DNA from 2 places in the Sutcliffiella sp. NPDC057660 genome. Region 2 is predicted to be linked to the other one. Evidence: predicted binding sites of a transcription regulator. Region 2 holds the regulator's gene; the other holds the start of a gene.
What was found. Region 2 encodes NrdR, which represses ribonucleotide reductase genes. Its sites were predicted from a motif close to AACACNATATATNGTGTT; they were not measured.

Region 1 (6,390 bases), on a different contig from region 2:
AATGCTGACAACCCCTCTTTATCTTAGTATTCCAAAGTATATTATATAAAAGCTTGGACAAAATGTCATCCTTTTACTAAAGCTGCAACAAAAAACTGCCAAGCTTTAACTTTGAATAAGTGGTGATGATTTGTTACACTAAATCATCATACATAATAAAAGAGGTACATCCTATGACAAAAGAAATTTGGAGATATATTGATTCAAAGGAACAGTCTCCTGCCTTTAACATGGCATTGGACGAAGCGTTGCTTGAGTGGCATAGTGCAGGCAAGATTCCCCCGACCATCCGTTTCTATGGATGGAATCCACCAACTTTATCAGTTGGTTATTTTCAAAAAGTGGATAAAGAAGTGAATATGGAACGTGTGAAGGAATTGGGGCTTGGCTTTGTCCGACGCCCGACAGGTGGACGAGGCGTGCTTCATGATAAGGAATTGACCTACAGTGTCATCGTTTCCGAAGAGCATCCAGAAATGCCTAGCTCCGTAACGGAAGCATATCGCGTCATTTCAGAGGGGATCCTTGAAGGATTTAAGGAACTTGGATTGGATGCCTATTTTGCGATTCCTCGAACGGAAGAGGAAAAAGAGGGCTTGAAAAATCCAAGGTCCGCCGTATGCTTTGATGCACCGTCCTGGTATGAGCTCGTGGTGGAAGGCCGAAAAGTGGCTGGCAGTGCACAGACTCGCCAGAAGGATGTCATACTGCAGCACGGCTCCATACTACTCGAAATAGATGAGGATATGTTGTTCAGCCTGTTCAACTATCCTAGCGAACGTGTCAAAGAGCGCATGCAGAAAAACTTCAAGAACAAGGCTGTTGCGATCAATGCGCTGAGGGAAACCCCGGTGACGATAGAAGAGGCGAAGGAAGCCTTCTATAAAGGATTTGAAAAAGGGTTGAACATAAAGCTGGAGCCGTATGAACTAACGGAATCCGAGCTTGAGGAAGTACAGGCAATCATGGATAGTAAATATTCGACTGATGAGTGGAATTATAAAAGGTAGCGAGGAATTTTTCCTCGTTATCTTTTTGTTTTACACTAGATATAGTAGGGTACTAAAAATGTGGCGCCCATATAGGTAGTAGTCAACCAAAAAAAATAAAAAATATTTTTCTTGCAAAAGGAAGGAATTTCTTGAAAGGTTGATACATAAACCTCGCTATAATTCGTGAAATTTCGCAAGTGACAAAATACGTCATTATAAGAGATTTTGTCGAAGTAATCTCTGTTTTCCTCTCTCAATCTCATTTATTTGATTGTTTTTCCATTTGACAAAAATTGATTTATCAGTCTGAAAATCAATATATAGTATTGTCGAAAAAATGTCAGACACTATATGTTGATATTTTATGTAAAGGTATGATACCTTATCAGTACAAACAATTTTTACTGAAGTAATTATTGGTAGAACTACTAGTTTTAGAGGAGTTGTAATAATGACCATAGCCATGAATGAAAATAAAACGAAAATTGATGTAGAACGACTGAATAAGGATATTACTTTGTTTCCTCAGGTTCATCCTATTACAGAAGACATGACAACGACGCACCGTGGTGTTTCCCGTCTAGTGATGCTCGATCGTTACGCATTCAAAGATACAGAAAAAGTAACCTTGACAGCTGGAGATTTTGTTGTATTGACGATCAAGGAGGATCCGAAATTCCCAGCAAGAGGACTAGGTTATATACAAGATATAGACTGGTCTACCAAAAAAGCTTCCGTATTAATTGAAGAGGAGTATCGTGGAGTTTTGACAAAGCAGGGCGAAGTGGAAACTGGTGTCGTGGTCCGCACACTGGACGTCATCGAGAAGCCACTTGAAGTGTTTTACGAACAGATTGCCAAACGTAATGCGACAGGACTTGCTGCAGCTGAAACTACTGAAGAGAAGCGCCAGGAGTGGTTCGAAAAGTTCTACCACGAGCTTGTCAACCTCAACTTTGTACCGGCAGGACGCGTATTGTACGGAGCGGGAGCAGATACGGATGTAACGTATTTCAACTGCTACGTTATGCCGTTTGTCCAGGATTCACGCGAAGGCATTTCCGAGCACCGCAAACAGGTGATGGAGATCATGAGCCGCGGCGGTGGGGTAGGAACGAATGGATCGACTCTACGTCCAAGAAATGCACTTGCTAGAGGAGTAAACGGAAAATCATCCGGAAGTGTTTCCTGGCTGGATGATATTGCGAAATTGACACATCTTGTGGAACAGGGTGGTTCAAGACGTGGAGCACAAATGATCATGCTGGCAGATTGGCATCCGGACATCGTGGAATTCATCATCTCCAAAATGCAAAATCCAAGAATTCTGCGCTACTTAATCGAAAATACAAATGATGAAAGCATCAAGAAAGCCGCAGAGGACAAATTGAAATTCACTCCCCTGACAGATCAGGAAGTCACGATGTACCAATCAGTCACAAACTTCAAGCACATCCCTGGCTATGGTGGATTCACGGAACAGATTATCAGAGACGCAGAGCAGAAGCTGAAAGTAGGCGGAACCTATACAGTGCATAATCCGGAATTCCTTACTGGCGCCAATATTTCCATCACGCTGACAAATGACTTTATGGAAGCTGTGGAGAATGATGCGGATTACGACCTTCGCTTCCCTGATGTAGAAGGTTACGATAAAGAGGAAATGGAAATTTACAATAAGGAATGGTCGGAGGTTGGAGACGTACGTGAATGGGAGAAACTTGGCCATAAGGTACGTGTGTACAGAAAAATCAAGGCGAAAGAGCTCTGGAACCTCGTGAACATCTGTGCCACCTACTCTGCTGAGCCTGGTATCTTCTTTATAGATAATGCCAACGACATGACAAATGCGAAAGCATACGGTCAAAAGGTTGTAGCAACGAACCCATGTGGGGAGCAGCCCCTCGCGCCTTTTTCAGTCTGTAACCTTGCTGCAGTGAACCTTGCGGAAATGGCAGACAAAGAAACAAAGACCGTCAACTTCGAGAAACTGAAGCAAACAGTGGAAGTCGGCGTTAGAATGCAGGACAACGTAATTGATGTAACACCTTATTTCCTCGAGGAGAACAAAAAGCAGGCACTTGGCGAGCGCCGTGTCGGATTAGGGGTAATGGGACTTCATGACCTATTGATCTACTGCGAAACGGAATACGGCTCCGAAAAAGGAAATGAGCTTGTGGATCAAGTATTTGAAACAATCGCAACGACCGCGTACCGTGCTTCTGTTGAGCTTGGAAAAGAGAAGGGAAGCTTTCCATTCTTACAAGGCGCAACAGAAGAAGAAACGAACCGCCTGCGTAAGGCATTCACGGAAACGGGCTTTATGAGCAAAATGCCTGAAGATATCAAAGAAGGCATCCTGGCGGCCGGTATCCGTAACTCTCACTTGCTGACAGTTGCACCAACTGGTTCTACCGGAACAATGGTCGGTGTGTCAACAGGACTAGAGCCATACTTCTCCTTCTCCTACTTCCGCAGCGGACGCTTAGGGAAGTTCATTGAAGTGAAGGCGGATATCGTGCAGGAGTACTTGAATGCCAACCCGGAAGCAGATCCTGAGAATCTGCCTAACTGGTTCATCTCTGCGATGGAATTGGCTCCTGAAGCGCATGCGGATGTGCAATGCATCATCCAGCAATGGATAGACAGTTCCATCTCCAAAACCGTAAACGCCCCGAAAGGCTATACGGTTGATCAAGTAAAAAATGTGTACGAGCGACTTTACAAAGGCGGCGCAAAAGGCGGTACGGTTTACGTGGATGGAAGCCGTGATTCCCAAGTGCTGACCCTGAAAGCCGAAGAAAACACGATGGATGAAGAAAGCGAACAGATCCAAATGGAAGATGTCGTGAAAAAACCTGTCGTGCTGGTGGAAACGATCAATGATCTGCGTTCCACAAACGTACAATTCGGTTCGGAAATCGGAAACACATGCCCGGTATGCCGCATCGGGACGGTAAAGGAAATCGGCGGATGCAACACATGTACAGATTGTGGTGCACAGCTGAAGTGCGGACTATAAAATAATAAGTGAAAGACCTATTCGCTCAATTCGAATAGGTCTTTTATTTTTAGGAAGTACTCATCACTCCCTTTTTTCATACATTATCCTAAAAGGGGGAATGCCTAATGTGGCAAATGAAAATACCATACCTGATCGGACAGCCAATCGGTGTATCCTTTATGGATGGCACAGGCACCTCAGGAGTCCTATGCAGCGCCGATGGTCAAAAGCTTTATGTGATGGAATATCTATATCATACACAGTTTGCTATCAAGCAATATGAGTACCAGACAATACAGGATATTCTGCCTTTTCCAGGCTGTCAATGAGATCTATGAAAAATGTCTCCCAGAGATTGTTGTTCTTGGTATTGGATGACGAAATTGCAATAAATACCGAATTAATTAATTATTTTGCTCGCCCCCTGTTGATTGGAGTGCAAGGCATGAGACCGCCCGCGGAAAGCGAATGCCTGGAAAGGAAATCAACAGGGGTGTTTAACGGAGTCACAAGATTTATGTATCATATAAAGAACATTAATGAAAGACTGAAATCTTTGAACCTTTCTACATAACTTGTCAGTAGCGCTAAGTTAATGTATCATTTTAATGACGGTTACGATCGTGGATTGGAAATGGAGGGATATTATGCCTACCCCAAGTATGGAAGACTACATAGAACAGATTTACATGCTAATTGAAGATAAAGGATATGCACGTGTATCAGACATAGCTGAAGCACTGGCGGTACATCCCTCATCTGTAACGAAAATGGTGCAAAAGCTCGATAAGGATAAGTATCTGATTTATGAAAAATACCGAGGTCTTGTGTTGACTTCCAAAGGCAAGAAAATCGGGAAGCGTCTCGTCTATCGCCATGAGCTTTTAGAGCAGTTTCTGCGGGTGATCGGTGTGGATGAGGAGAACATCTATGAAGATGTGGAAGGCATCGAGCATCATCTGAGTTGGAATGCAATCGATCGCATCGGGGACCTTGTCCAATACTTTGAAGAAAATAAAGAGCGAACAGAGGCTCTGCAGTTCATTCAAAAACAAAATGAAGAAAATCAATAAGAGGTCGGACCAGGCGTAATACTGTTTGGTCGACCTTTTTTCTTTTGGACAGTTATAATTCCCATTCCCTTACATAAAAAAGGTTATAAAGGTTTTTGGTTGGAAGGGAATGGAGGGGAACCATTTGCTGATTGATGGAGTGTTTTCCGGTGGGGGGATTAAAGGGTTCGCGTTGATTGGGGCACTTCAAGCAGTGGAACAACGGGGATTTAAATTTCAACGGCTTGCAGGAACAAGCGCCGGTTCCATCATAGCTTCCTTTGTTGCTGCGGGCTATACAGCGGATGAGATATATAAGATGCTCGGGGAGACGGATGTATTAGATTTCCTGGACCAGCGAAGAACGGTCCTGCCTTCCCCTGTAGCAAAATGGCTTTTGCTATATTGGCGGTTGGGATTGTACAAGGGGGAAATGCTGGAAAGCTGGGTAAAAGAGAAACTGGCAGCAAAGGGAGTGAATACATTCGCCGATCTTCCAGCACAAAAATTGCGAATCATCGCTTCCGATCTGACTAGTGGAAGAATGGCGATTCTGCCTGATGATTTGCCTAGATATCATATCGATCCATCCAAGTTCTCGGTTGCGAAGGCAGTGCGGATGAGCTGTAGTATACCTTATTTTTTTGAGCCGGTGAAAATAAAGGGGAAGGGAGTCTGCCATCTATTTGTGGACGGTGGCGTGCTAAGCAATTTCCCTATCTGGCTATTTGATAATGATCGAATCCCGAAAATTCGACCTGTACTTGGAATCAAACTGAGCGCCAAGCAAAGGGATTTGCCTGTGAATAAAATAAATAATGCCATCACCATGTTTGGTGCACTATTTGAAACGATGAAGGATGCCCATGATGCAAGATACATCGACAGGCGACATGAAAAGAACATCATCTTCATTCCGATGGACCACATTGCAGTCACGGAGTTTGCCCTGACTGAGGAAAGAAAAAGGGGGTTGGTGGAGATCGGGAAAAAGCGGGCGGAAGCGTTTTTGAGGACGTGGACCTATTGAAATAGCTTAAGATTCCAAATAAAAAATCGGTCCGTTTAAAAAAACGCCCGATTTTTTTTCTTGCCCTTTTTCCCTTCAATGACTGTCAGGTGGGAAGAGCTTCTTCTTTTTTGTGCAGCGGATTTTACGCCAGTTCTATCTTTGCCAATGAGGGGAGTCACATTGGTTTTCGGTTTCGCAGCAGGGTATTTCTTTTTGGATTGCTTAACTGCCTTGCTGTATCTTGCATCCGTCTTACCACCGCCGATTCTGCCTTGAATGAAATAACGGATGACGAGATAGAGGACAGTTGCCGCCCCAACGATTAAAAGA
Region 2 (11,219 bases):
GATGAAGGGGATGAGGCGCAGAACGGTGATTTGCCCTACTGAAAGGTTTCCTCTGTTGCCGAACCATCGTTCCTTCATGGCAAGGACCTTTCCAAATACCCTTGGCATCTGGTGGTAAAGAAAATAGAAGAAAAGACTGGAGAGCGTCAACCCCACTATGGAGTAGATGCTGCCGATCAAGCCTCCAAATAGGGCTCCGCCTGCAATACAGATAATGACTACCGGAATGAAAAGGACTTGTCTTACTATATGAAAGATAATAAAACCGAGAGAAGCCAGCCACCAATGAGTTTCAATGATGACAAATAATACGTTCAACTTTTCATCCATAAGGCTTCACCTCTCCTATTCTTGGATAAAGGAATAATATAGCTTATTCAAAAAAGGATCCATTATGTTAACACGATGAGAATATAGCTTAACAGTGCCACTTGCAGAATCGTAATGCAAGGTAGACCGTACTTGAAGGGAAAATGCTTCGTTTTATGCCGATAGGTTCTCATCCCCATCCACGCTCCCAATGCCCCTCCTATGAATGAAACGGTCCAGAGCTTGGATTCCGCGATTCTCCATTCATGATTGACCGCCCTTTTTTTATCCACTTTCATCAGTAGAAAAGCAAGGATATTTATTAGTATGTAAATAGTGATAAATAGTTCCATGTTCGACCTCCGCGCCTTTTTCTTGATTTCTTTATACTACACCGACTCTTGCAGAAAATAAAGAAAAGAGGCTATCTATAGAGATAGCCTCAATCAGTAAAATTATTTGTTCAAGCTGTTTTTTGCAGCTGTTGCAAATTCAGCAAATGCTTTTTCGTCAGTAACTGCTAGCTCAGCTAACATTTTACGGTTAACTTCGATACCAGCTAATTTCAAACCGTGCATTAGACGGCTGTAAGAAAGACCGTTCATGCGAGCCGCTGCGTTGATACGAGCGATCCAAAGCTTACGGAAGTCGCGTTTCTTTTGGCGACGATCGCGATAAGCGTACATTAGGGATTTCATTACTTGTTGGTTTGCAACTTTATATAAAGTGTGTTTAGAACCATAATAACCTTTAGCTAACTTAATGACTTTTTTACGACGTTGACGTGTTACTGTACCGCCTTTAACTCTTGGCATTATAAATACCTCCTAATTATTTATTACTTGATGTTGTCTAACATGTGACGGATGCGCTTGAAATCGCCTTTGCTAACTACAGCTGCTTTACGTAATTTACGTTTTTGCTTCTGAGATTTGTTAGCGAACAAGTGACTTGTGTAAGCATGAGAACGCTTCAGGCTTCCAGATCCAGTTTTCTTGAATCTTTTCGCTGATCCACGATGAGTTTTCATTTTAGGCATTGGAGTTCCTCCTCATATCATTACTTTTCGTTTTTGGGTGCTAGTACTAAGAACATGCTACGACCATCCATTTTCGGATGTGATTCGATTGTTGCCACTTCTGCACAAGCTGCTGAGAAACGGTCCAGCACTCGCTGACCAATTTCCTTATGAGTGATTGCACGGCCTTTGAATCGGATCGAAGCTTTCACTTTGTCCCCTTTTTCAAGGAACTTAATTGCATTACGAAGTTTCGTATTGAAATCATGCTCATCAATAGAAGGACTTAAACGAACTTCCTTAATGTTGATTACTTTTTGGTTTTTGCGCGCTTCTTTGTCTTTCTTCTGTTGTTCGAAACGGAACTTTCCGTAGTCCATGATTCGACATACAGGAGGTTTTGCAGTTGGCGCTACCATTACTAAGTCAAGGTTTGCACGTGCTGCGATTTCCAGCGCTTCCACCTTTGACTTGATTCCAAGCTGGTCTCCATTTTGACCGATTAGACGAACTTCACGGGCACGAATGCCATCGTTTACCATCATATCTTTGCTAATAATTAGCCACCTCCAAGGTTTTTTCCGAACACCGTTTGACGAACAATTACTCTGCAAACAAAAAAGTGTGGGTGCACATGACACCCACACTTTACGATTAAGTAAAAGATTGAAATCTTTCTCGTAAAACCTGCCAACTGCAAACATTTGCGTCAATCAGGTGAGAAGCGGGTGCTTCTTCTTGTTCTCAAACAAGTATTCAATTTGACCTTGTATAATATATCATTAATGATGATTGATTGTCAAGAATTCGTATCAAATGAAACAACGTTTTAAATGATATCAGATAAATTACAGTTATGCAATAGTTTTTTTCTGGTTAGTTGAAAATTAGAATTTCACATAAAATACCGCTGTTGATTTCCGCAATAGGCTTCGCTTTCCGCGGGGCGCTGGTGGAGCCTCCTCGGCTGCGCCTGTGGGGTCTCCACTCTAGCGCTATCTCCCGCAGGAGTCTTCGCCTATTGCTCCAATCAACAGCTGGAGAAGTTCTAAAATCAAAAATCAACTTTTTCTATCTCTTCGCTTCTTTCACGATCTCATCCACAAATTTCTCCAAGGAGACTGTTTCCGATTTCTGCTCTCCGTATTTGCGGACATTGACGTCGCGTTCTTGGATTTCATTGTCTCCGATTACGAGCATGTAAGGGATTTTCTGCATTTGTGCTTCACGGATTTTGTAGCCGATTTTCTCGTTTCTTTCGTCCATTTCCACACGCAGCCCTTTGGATTTCAGTAGATCCTGTACTTCTTTTGCATAGTCGAAGTGTGCGTCAGGTGATACAGGAATCACTTGAACTTGAACAGGTGCAAGCCAAGTTGGGAATGCGCCTTTGTACTCCTCGATCAGGAAGGCAACAAAGCGTTCCATTGTGGAAACGACTCCGCGGTGGATAACGACCGGACGGTGCTGTTTGCCGTCTTCCCCGACATAAGTCAGATCGAATTTCTCAGGCAATAGGAAGTCAAGCTGTACAGTGGAAAGTGTTTCCTCTTTTCCAAGGGCAGTACGGACCTGTACGTCCAATTTAGGACCGTAGAATGCCGCTTCGTCGATTGCTTCGAAGTAGTTCAAGCCTAGATCGTCCATTGCTTCTTTCAGCATGCCTTGTGCTTTTTCCCACATTGCATCGTCGTCAAAGTACTTTTCTTTGTTTTCCGGATCACGGTAGGAAAGACGGAAAGAATAGTCATCCAGGCCGAAATCTTTGTACACTTCAAGAACCAGGTTAACAACACGCTTCAGCTCATCCTTGATCTGGTCAGGGCGAACGAAGATGTGCGCATCATTCAGTGTCATTCCACGTACACGCTGCAGTCCTGCCAACGCTCCGGACATTTCATAGCGGTGCATTGTTCCAAGCTCCGCAATGCGGACTGGCAGCTGGCGATAGCTGTGAATGCTGTTTTTGTAGACCATCATATGGTGCGGACAGTTCATTGGACGGAGCACCAGCTGCTCGTTATCCATCTCCATCGGAGGGAACATGCCGTCCTGATAGTGGTCCCAGTGACCGGAAGTTTTATAAAGATCCACGCTGCCCATCACCGGAGTGTAAACGTGGTCATAGCCAAGAGAAACTTCTTTGTCCACAATATAACGCTCAATCACGCGGCGGATTGTAGCTCCTTTAGGCAGCCATAGCGGCAACCCTTGCCCAACCTTTTGAGAGTTGAAAAACAGGTCAAGCTCTTTTCCGATCTTACGGTGGTCACGCTCTTTTGCTTCTTCCAACAGGCGAAGATGCTCGTCAAGCTCCGCTTTTTTGAAGAAAGCAGTTCCGTAGATACGCTGCAGCATCTTGTTTTTGCTGTCGCCTCTCCAGTACGCTCCAGCGATGCTTAGGAGCTTGAACTCCTTGATTTTTCCAGTGGATGGTACATGAATCCCTCGGCATAGGTCAAAGAATTCGCCCTGCTCGTAGATGGAGATTGTTTCGCCTTCCGGAAGCTCACGAATCAACTCAAGCTTCAGCTCGTCATTCAATTCATCGTAGCGGCGCATTGCTTCTTCCCTGCTGACTTCCACCCGGACTACATCCAAGTTTTCACTTACAATCTTCTTCATTTCTTTTTCGATTTTCTGCAGATCATCCGGAGTCAAGGACTCTTCCATATCAATGTCATAGTAGAACCCATTTTCAATGACTGGTCCAATCCCAAGCTTCACATTGCCATATAGACGCTTGATCGCCTGTGCCATCAAGTGGGCAGTGCTGTGACGCATGATTCCCAGGGCTTCTTCCGTATCCTGGACAACAATGCTGATTTCTCCATCTGCTTCTATCGGGGAACGAAGGTCAATGAACTCTCCGTTAAATCTACCTGCAATTGCTTTCTTTTTCAGACCCGGGCTAATGGATGCAGCGATATCTTCTGTTGTCGTGCCACGCTCAAACTCCTTTACCGCTCCGTCTGGAAATGTGATTTTCAATAATTCCGACATCCCTGTCACCTCTTCTTTAGATTTTTTGAAAAAATAAAAAAACCCGTCCCCTATAAATAAGGGACGAGTTTAATATCCGTGTTTCCACCCAAGTTCCCATCTTTTAAAAATTGATAAAAAGACGGCTTCGTTTTCGATAACGGGGGATTTCCCCGTCAACAGCTACTTTTATTTTCGCTGCTGAAGTTTAGAGGCGGTAAATACTTTAACCGTAATAGGAAGCTTTCAGCCGGTGACTTCCCTCTCTTGAATTCGTGTCAAATGTACTCATGTCCTCATCATTACTTGTAGGCTATAAGGTTTAAAATTGATTATGTCTGTTATTATATTCTCCATATCAAGGAAAATCAAGTACACATCTTAATCAATTTTGCTTTTTTTTTGCCCAAAATAGTGATAAGGAAGAATTTCCGTTCTTTCCTCGAAAATATTCCGGATGGTTTCCACCAGCTGATGATCCGTATTGTCGGTATAAAGGAAGAGTTTTCTCGGTGCAATGGATACCAACGGGGCCAATACGACTGAATCGATATAGTAGGAATAGTTGTTGAAATGCGTTCGGTTCATGTATTTTATCAGTTGATTCTTCGTAATATGATTCAGGCTTTCATCGTAGAAATCAAATTGGTATTGGTAGACAAGATGGACTTCATTCAATTTGGAATCAGTAGCGTTCAACAGCTCCCGCAGCTGATGGATGAAGGTCTGGTATTCTTGTTCCAGCTTGTATTCATCTATTGCCGCCTCCAGATAGATCTGCAGGGTATCATAGTACTCTTTTAAACGGAAAGTCAAAAAGGAATCAAAAGAAAAGGAAACCGGCTCCATAAAAAAGCCATGGATGATGGAGTCAAGTTGTTTTTCCCTTTCCTGTATGGGAGGGAGATTGGGTATATCGCTTCTTTCCCCTTGAAGGATAGATTGCAAGATACATAGAATCTGCTCGTGCTCCTCTTCATCCTTGAAATAAAATATATTTTCCAAGGTAGATACAATATATGCTTTTTCCTTCACCTTTGTAATGAAGCTCTTTAATGCGGGTATGATTGCATGTTGGTAAAAAACGATATCCTTAGACTCCACTACAATTTTTTCTTTATGTAAAGAAAGGATTGAATCACCTTCTGGATTAGTCTCGAGTATTCGTAAAAACACTGTTTTTGCATCCAATTCATCGCGAAAGGAAATCTCAAACAAGTTTGTCCCCCCTTTGGTACACCTGATTCTATGTATATGGGAGGACGAGGGAAAAAATGATAACAAATATAAGGAACAAGAGGGGATTATTTTATATACAAGCCTCCCCCTCTTCGCGGAGGTGGAGAACTTCGCTAAACAAAAGCGGCAAAGTCTCCCACCAATACTTTCAGATGCTTCGGTAGAATCTTTATTTTGGATGGGGTGCTGAAATTACACTCCCCGTCACAATCTATTTCCTGTGTTGGGGTAGCCTCAATTTCAATTTCCCTTGCCTGGAAATAGATCAGATCCTCGTTTGCTTCTGCAGGAAATTGCTGCTGAATTTTTGATTGCATCCATGTCCATAAGTGGGTGAGGGATGTTTGTTTGACAATAAGGACATCTAGTACCCCGTCCTGTACATGACTTTCCGGGAAGAAGGACTGGAATCCCCCTACATAGGAGCCATTTCCGATCAGAAGCATCATCGCTTCTCCATCGTAGCTTGTCGTATCACTCTTTACTTTAAGCTGAAAGGGTTCACTATCAAAAACCGTCTGGCCGGCACTGATATAATACGAAAGCTTTCCAAGCAGTTGTTTATTTTGGGTATCCATATTATCCGAAACCTTTGATATCAGGCCGATTCCCCAAAAATTAAGAAAGTATTGCTTCTCACATTTTCCTACATCGACGAGCTCCATTCTCTTTTCCACAATCTGTTCCGCAGCAAGGACCGGGTCCTGGTTCATCCCGATGGTCCTGGAAAAATCATTGCAGGTGCCACCCGGAATAATGGCAAAAGCAGGGCGATCCTTCAGCTTGCAAATGGCGTTAATCAGCTCATAGATGGTTCCGTCCCCACCTGCGCCAATGATAAGGTCGACCTTTCCTTCTAGGTCGGAAACTATCTTTGCTCCATCCCCTGCTTCCTTGGTTACACAAACTTCCACATCTTTAAACGCTTTCTGCAGCTTTTCTTTAATCACATCCATCGACTCCACGAGCTTTCGCTTCCCGGCGTTCGGGTTTAAAATAAGTGCCACTTTTTCCACTATCGTTCCTCCTTTCGACATGAAATTTTCGTGCATTTATTTTACCATACCCAATAATTAGATGAATAACGTGAGAAGGTGCAATCTTCATAGAAAAAATACAGACGAAAAGCCGCGCAACACTCAGAAAAACCGAGTGCACGCGGCTATGTGGTTCTAGTTATCAAGCTTCAACTTCCTGTTTTTCAATTTTGCAAGTCGTTCTGCGAGCTTCTGTTTGTCCTGTTCCTGTACTTCCTGGTAGCTTTCAGCGTTCTCCTCTGCAGGGTCCGACTCGCTTACAAAGCGGTTTCGTACCTGCTTCTCTTTCGAAGCGGAGGCAGATTTTTTCGTCGTTTTCGTATCGGCCCAGTTTTGATACTGGCGATGTTCCTCTTTTGCAAGCTCCATCGCAGCGCTCACTGTTTTGACCTGCTTGCGGGCCCAGTGGCTTGCTATTTTCTCCACATATTTGCGGTTCAGCTTCATGTCCGTTTTCAACAGAACGTAGTACAGCAATACGTTTGTAACCCCAGGGGTGAGCTGTTGCTTGAACATGACGTCCTCGACAATGCGCAAATCCGAGACTGACGGCTCCGCCCCTCCCGAGAGATCTGTAAGCATCGCTTTAGGCGATACATTTTCAAGTTGCTGGATCAACTGCTCCTCCTTGGATGAAGGATTTTTATCGGTAAACTGTTTAAGATTGGCCGGCTGGGTTTTCTCAACCAAGGAGGGAAGTGTATTGTGGTACTCCAATTGGTACCAGTCACGTGCCGCTTTTCTTAATTTCTCCAGATTGATCATATCGTCTTCATCAATGACATTCATCATCAGATCCTTCATCGTTATTGGATCGATCTGATAGATAAAGGCGAGCTTCTGAATGGCTTGCTTCACTTTTGATGTGATTGCTTTCTTTGGAATTACCACATCCGAAAGACCGGCATAGAACAACTCGAAATCAAATTCACTTTTTCCGACTTCCGGCTCCTGACCGACTTTACGTCCTATCCACTCTTTATCTTCTGATAGCTGCAGTTCTTCCATCGTTTCCTCATTCGCTGCATAGGCGATATTTTCTGCTTGGACAGATTGGAAAACGTCACTGAATTGACGGGTGATCTGGGTGTAATCCGCATCCGGAATCGCCTCATCTGAAAAATACTTCTTTACGCTCAAGTATTTTGTCTTACCGAGTCGATTGTAGAGGTAGATGGTCAGCATAGGCTCGGAAAAGAAGGCATCAGGAGAAAGGGGAGGCTGAAGCTCATAGATGAACGTCCGGGAATGCTCGTCCTCCTTCACCCAGGTCTTCAACAGTCCGATTCCTTCCAGCTTGATCCGTTCCTGATGGATGTCCTTTAAATTGCATTGCATCGTTGTCATGATGCCGTGATGGGTCGTCACTTCCCCCCATAGCCGATCCTGGTCCAATTCACTCCAAAGCGTCATGAACAGGCTGAACCCCCTGTAGCCAAGAAGAGGCTGATAAAGCATGGTCAATATTTTCCGATCAAATGATTGAAGTACCCCGCTGGCACGGACCATATAGCGGTCAACAGGGACCAGTTCTTTCCAATGCCGTTCAGACATAACACATTCAAACCTTTCTGTAACTATAAGTGATCAATGATAAAACAGAGAGGCTGATATTTCTCCTCTCTGTTTTGCTAATTATGCGATATTATTTCCGCTCTTTTTCTATTATCTCTTTTAATTCATCAAGGAAAACATTGATATCTTTAAATTGGCGGTAAACCGATGCAAACCTTACATAGGCAACCTCGTCAATTTTGGAAAGGCGCTCCATTACCATCTCGCCCACTATATCGCTCTTCACTTCTGATATGCCGATATTGCGGAGTTCCTTTTCCACTTCGATGACAATGTCCTCTAGCACTTTGAGCGCTACCGGTCTTTTTTCGCAGGCTTTTATCAGGCCACGCAGCACCTTTTCCCTACTGAATTCTTCTCTGATCCCTTCTTTTTTCACCACGATCAAAGGCATCTCTTCCACCTTTTCAAAAGTGGTAAAGCGATAGGAGCAGGACTCACACTCTCTTCGTCTACGAATAGAGCGCCCTTCCTCCACTGGTCTGGAATCCAATACCTTGGTGCCATTATGTTGACAAGCTGGACATTTCATAAGGGTTTCAGCTCCATTTCCTTATCGTATTTTTATCTTTCCGAATTTAAACCCGAACCTGTATAGTTGAGAGATTTATTAAGTTCCTGGTACATATGCAGGACCAGTTTGCGACTGAAGCCGAAATCTGTCGGCAGAATGGCAGAATCCGTTGTAACGGAAAAGTCGATCGCCGTTTCAAATGGCCTCACCGAAATCACTGTCACGACCATGAAGGCCTTTTTTCCTTTGTTCACCTGTACCGCTATTTCTCCGTGTTCCTCTGAAACGGATTTGACTGAAAACCCGTCCATCTTTTGGAACATTTCCTGGAGGGCTTTCATGGCATTTTTGTTGGATACCTTGTAATAATGGCTTCGCAATGCTGCATCAATATGATTTTCCCTTGTCTCCGTATGAGTGGATAAAAGGTTTTTTAATTTTTGAATAGCTCCCACGATAATTTGACAACCCCTTAGATTTACTACGTTCTATATAAAAGAAATGATATGTAGGAAAAAAGATATAATAAAAAGAGGTGCATATTATACACCTCTTACCATTTTAATCGATTTAGATATAATTTTAAAGTGCTTTCGCTTTGTTTACTTGAACAGGACCCATTCCACGTGGAAGTTCGATTGTTTCACGAGTCTGAGCATTTAAAGCTTCAGCAATGTAATCTGCAGAAATGTTAGGATCCAACTCACCGCATGTATAAACGTCAATGCTTGCATATCCGTGTTCCGGGAAGCTGTGAATAGTTAAATGTGATTCAGAGATGATGACAACTCCGCTGACTCCTTGTGGTGCAAACTTATGGAATGCAACCTCGCGAACCTCAGCGCCGGATTTCAACGCAGCATCAACAAAAGTTTTTTCAATGTAATCCATATCATTCAACTTATCAAAATCGCAACCCCATAATTCTGAAATAACGTGACGACCTACTGTTTCCATCTCACGTTCCCCCTTTAACATTTTTTAGAATACATGAATTCCTCAAAGGTGAAGATTGATTATTGTATTACTACCACGGGGGAAAGTTAGTCCAGAGAGGTCCTAACCCTTTAAGTAGCCACATAACCGTTTCAAGAAGTTCACGAAAAATAGTATACTGTTTTTATATTAGTTTTGCAACATACATTTCATATTTTTTTGTTATCAAAAATAGAAAGAATTCATCCTCCCTATTCTTCCAACGCAAAAAAGCGGCTAACATGGGATGTTAACCGCTTTCACATTTTTTCAGTTCATACTATGTGAAATATTATCCAGCCATTACTTCTTTCGCTTCCACCATTTTCTCCGCTACATAATGAACCAGGTCCACAACACGGCAGGAGTAGCCCCACTCGTTGTCATACCAAGCCAATACTTTCACCTTAGTTTCCCCCATTACCATAGTGGATAGACCATCGATCACTGCCGAGTGTGGATTGGTATTGAAATCGACTGACACTAGAGGCTCCATGGTTATACCCAGGATGCCGTCCATGGATCCGACTGCAGCTGTTTGGAAAGCATTGTTTATATCATCCACTGTTACAGGCTGCTTTAAGTCCACAACCAAGTCTACCAGCGAGACATTCGGTGTAGGTACACGTAATGCCATCCCATGAAGTTTGCCCTTCAGATGAGGCAATACAAGGGACAATGCTTTCGCTGCACCGGTCGACGTCGGGATGATGGACTGGCCGCACGCTCTCGCACGTCTCAGGTCCTTATGAGGATTATCGATGTTTTTCTGATCATTCGTATAAGCATGGACCGTCGTCATCAGGCCATTTTCAATTCCGAACTGCTCATCGAGGACTTTCACAACAGGTGCCAAGCAGTTCGTCGTACAAGATGCATTTGAAATGACATAATGCTGATCCAAATCCAAGGCTTTTTCATTTACACCCATTACGATGGTTACATCCTCTTCTTTACCAGGCGCAGTGAGAATCACTCGCTTTGCCCCTGCATGCAGATGAAGTGCCGCTTTATCGCGTGCATTGAATTTCCCTGTCGCTTCAATTACGATATCAATATTCATTTCCTTCCAAGGCAATTCTTCCGGATTACGGTTATTGACCAATTGAATGCGCTTACCATTTACAATAAGAGCGTTGTCCTCCGCGTAGACATCCGCATCGAAACGCCCATGATTTGTGTCATACTTAATTAAATGAGCTAACGTTTCGGCTGGATAGCTCGCATTGATTGCAACAATATTCAAACCTTCCTCTTGGATGGCACGTCTAAATACCATTCTTCCAATACGTCCAAAACCATTAATTGCAACCCTTGCCTTCATGCAAATTCCCCATTTCTGTATATATGTTATACTTATGTTATGATTACTTGCAATTAGTATAACATATTTAATTTGATTATGTCATGAAAAAATTTAAAAAAGGGCATATCCCTATTTTTGGATAGCCCATTTCTTCAATATAGTATGTAGCTGTTCTTTTGTTTCTTCTATTGATCCGTTGTTTTGTATAACTTCATTAGCTAGATCCACTTTTTCCCGGAGCGGCATTTGTGAGGAGATTCTGGC

Region 1: ACFVAD_RS02390 (vitamin B12-dependent ribonucleotide reductase) is a predicted target of NrdR. The motif match lies at 1,303-1,320, and genes of this name have one in related genera.

The regions. Positions count from the first base shown of each region.
Region 1 covers NZ_JBHVHV010000002.1:140,676-147,065, reverse strand. The annotation lists gene ACFVAD_RS02395 (lipoate--protein ligase family protein) at 174-1,010, shown strand; gene ACFVAD_RS02390 (vitamin B12-dependent ribonucleotide reductase) at 1,444-4,014, shown strand; gene ACFVAD_RS02385 (hypothetical protein) at 4,122-4,325, shown strand; gene mntR (transcriptional regulator MntR) at 4,644-5,069, shown strand; gene ACFVAD_RS02375 (patatin-like phospholipase family protein) at 5,194-6,078, shown strand; gene ACFVAD_RS02370 (SA1362 family protein) at 6,114-6,390, opposite strand, start outside.
Region 2 covers NZ_JBHVHV010000010.1:193,895-205,113, forward strand. The annotation lists gene ACFVAD_RS13485 (TVP38/TMEM64 family protein) at 1-330, opposite strand, end outside; gene ACFVAD_RS13490 (DUF1294 domain-containing protein) at 393-662, opposite strand; gene rplT (50S ribosomal protein L20) at 765-1,124, opposite strand; gene rpmI (50S ribosomal protein L35) at 1,148-1,348, opposite strand; gene infC (translation initiation factor IF-3) at 1,369-1,887, opposite strand; ribosomal protein L20 leader region at 1,938-2,073, opposite strand; gene thrS (threonine--tRNA ligase) at 2,399-4,330, opposite strand; T-box leader at 4,387-4,621, opposite strand; gene ytxC (sporulation protein YtxC) at 4,691-5,527, opposite strand; gene ACFVAD_RS13520 (diacylglycerol/lipid kinase family protein) at 5,662-6,564, opposite strand; gene ACFVAD_RS13525 (replication initiation and membrane attachment family protein) at 6,721-8,139, opposite strand; gene nrdR (transcriptional regulator NrdR) at 8,231-8,692, opposite strand; gene ACFVAD_RS13535 (cytosolic protein) at 8,725-9,129, opposite strand; gene speD (adenosylmethionine decarboxylase) at 9,257-9,631, opposite strand; gene ACFVAD_RS13545 (glyceraldehyde-3-phosphate dehydrogenase) at 9,942-10,973, opposite strand; gene coaE (dephospho-CoA kinase) at 11,085-11,219, opposite strand, start outside.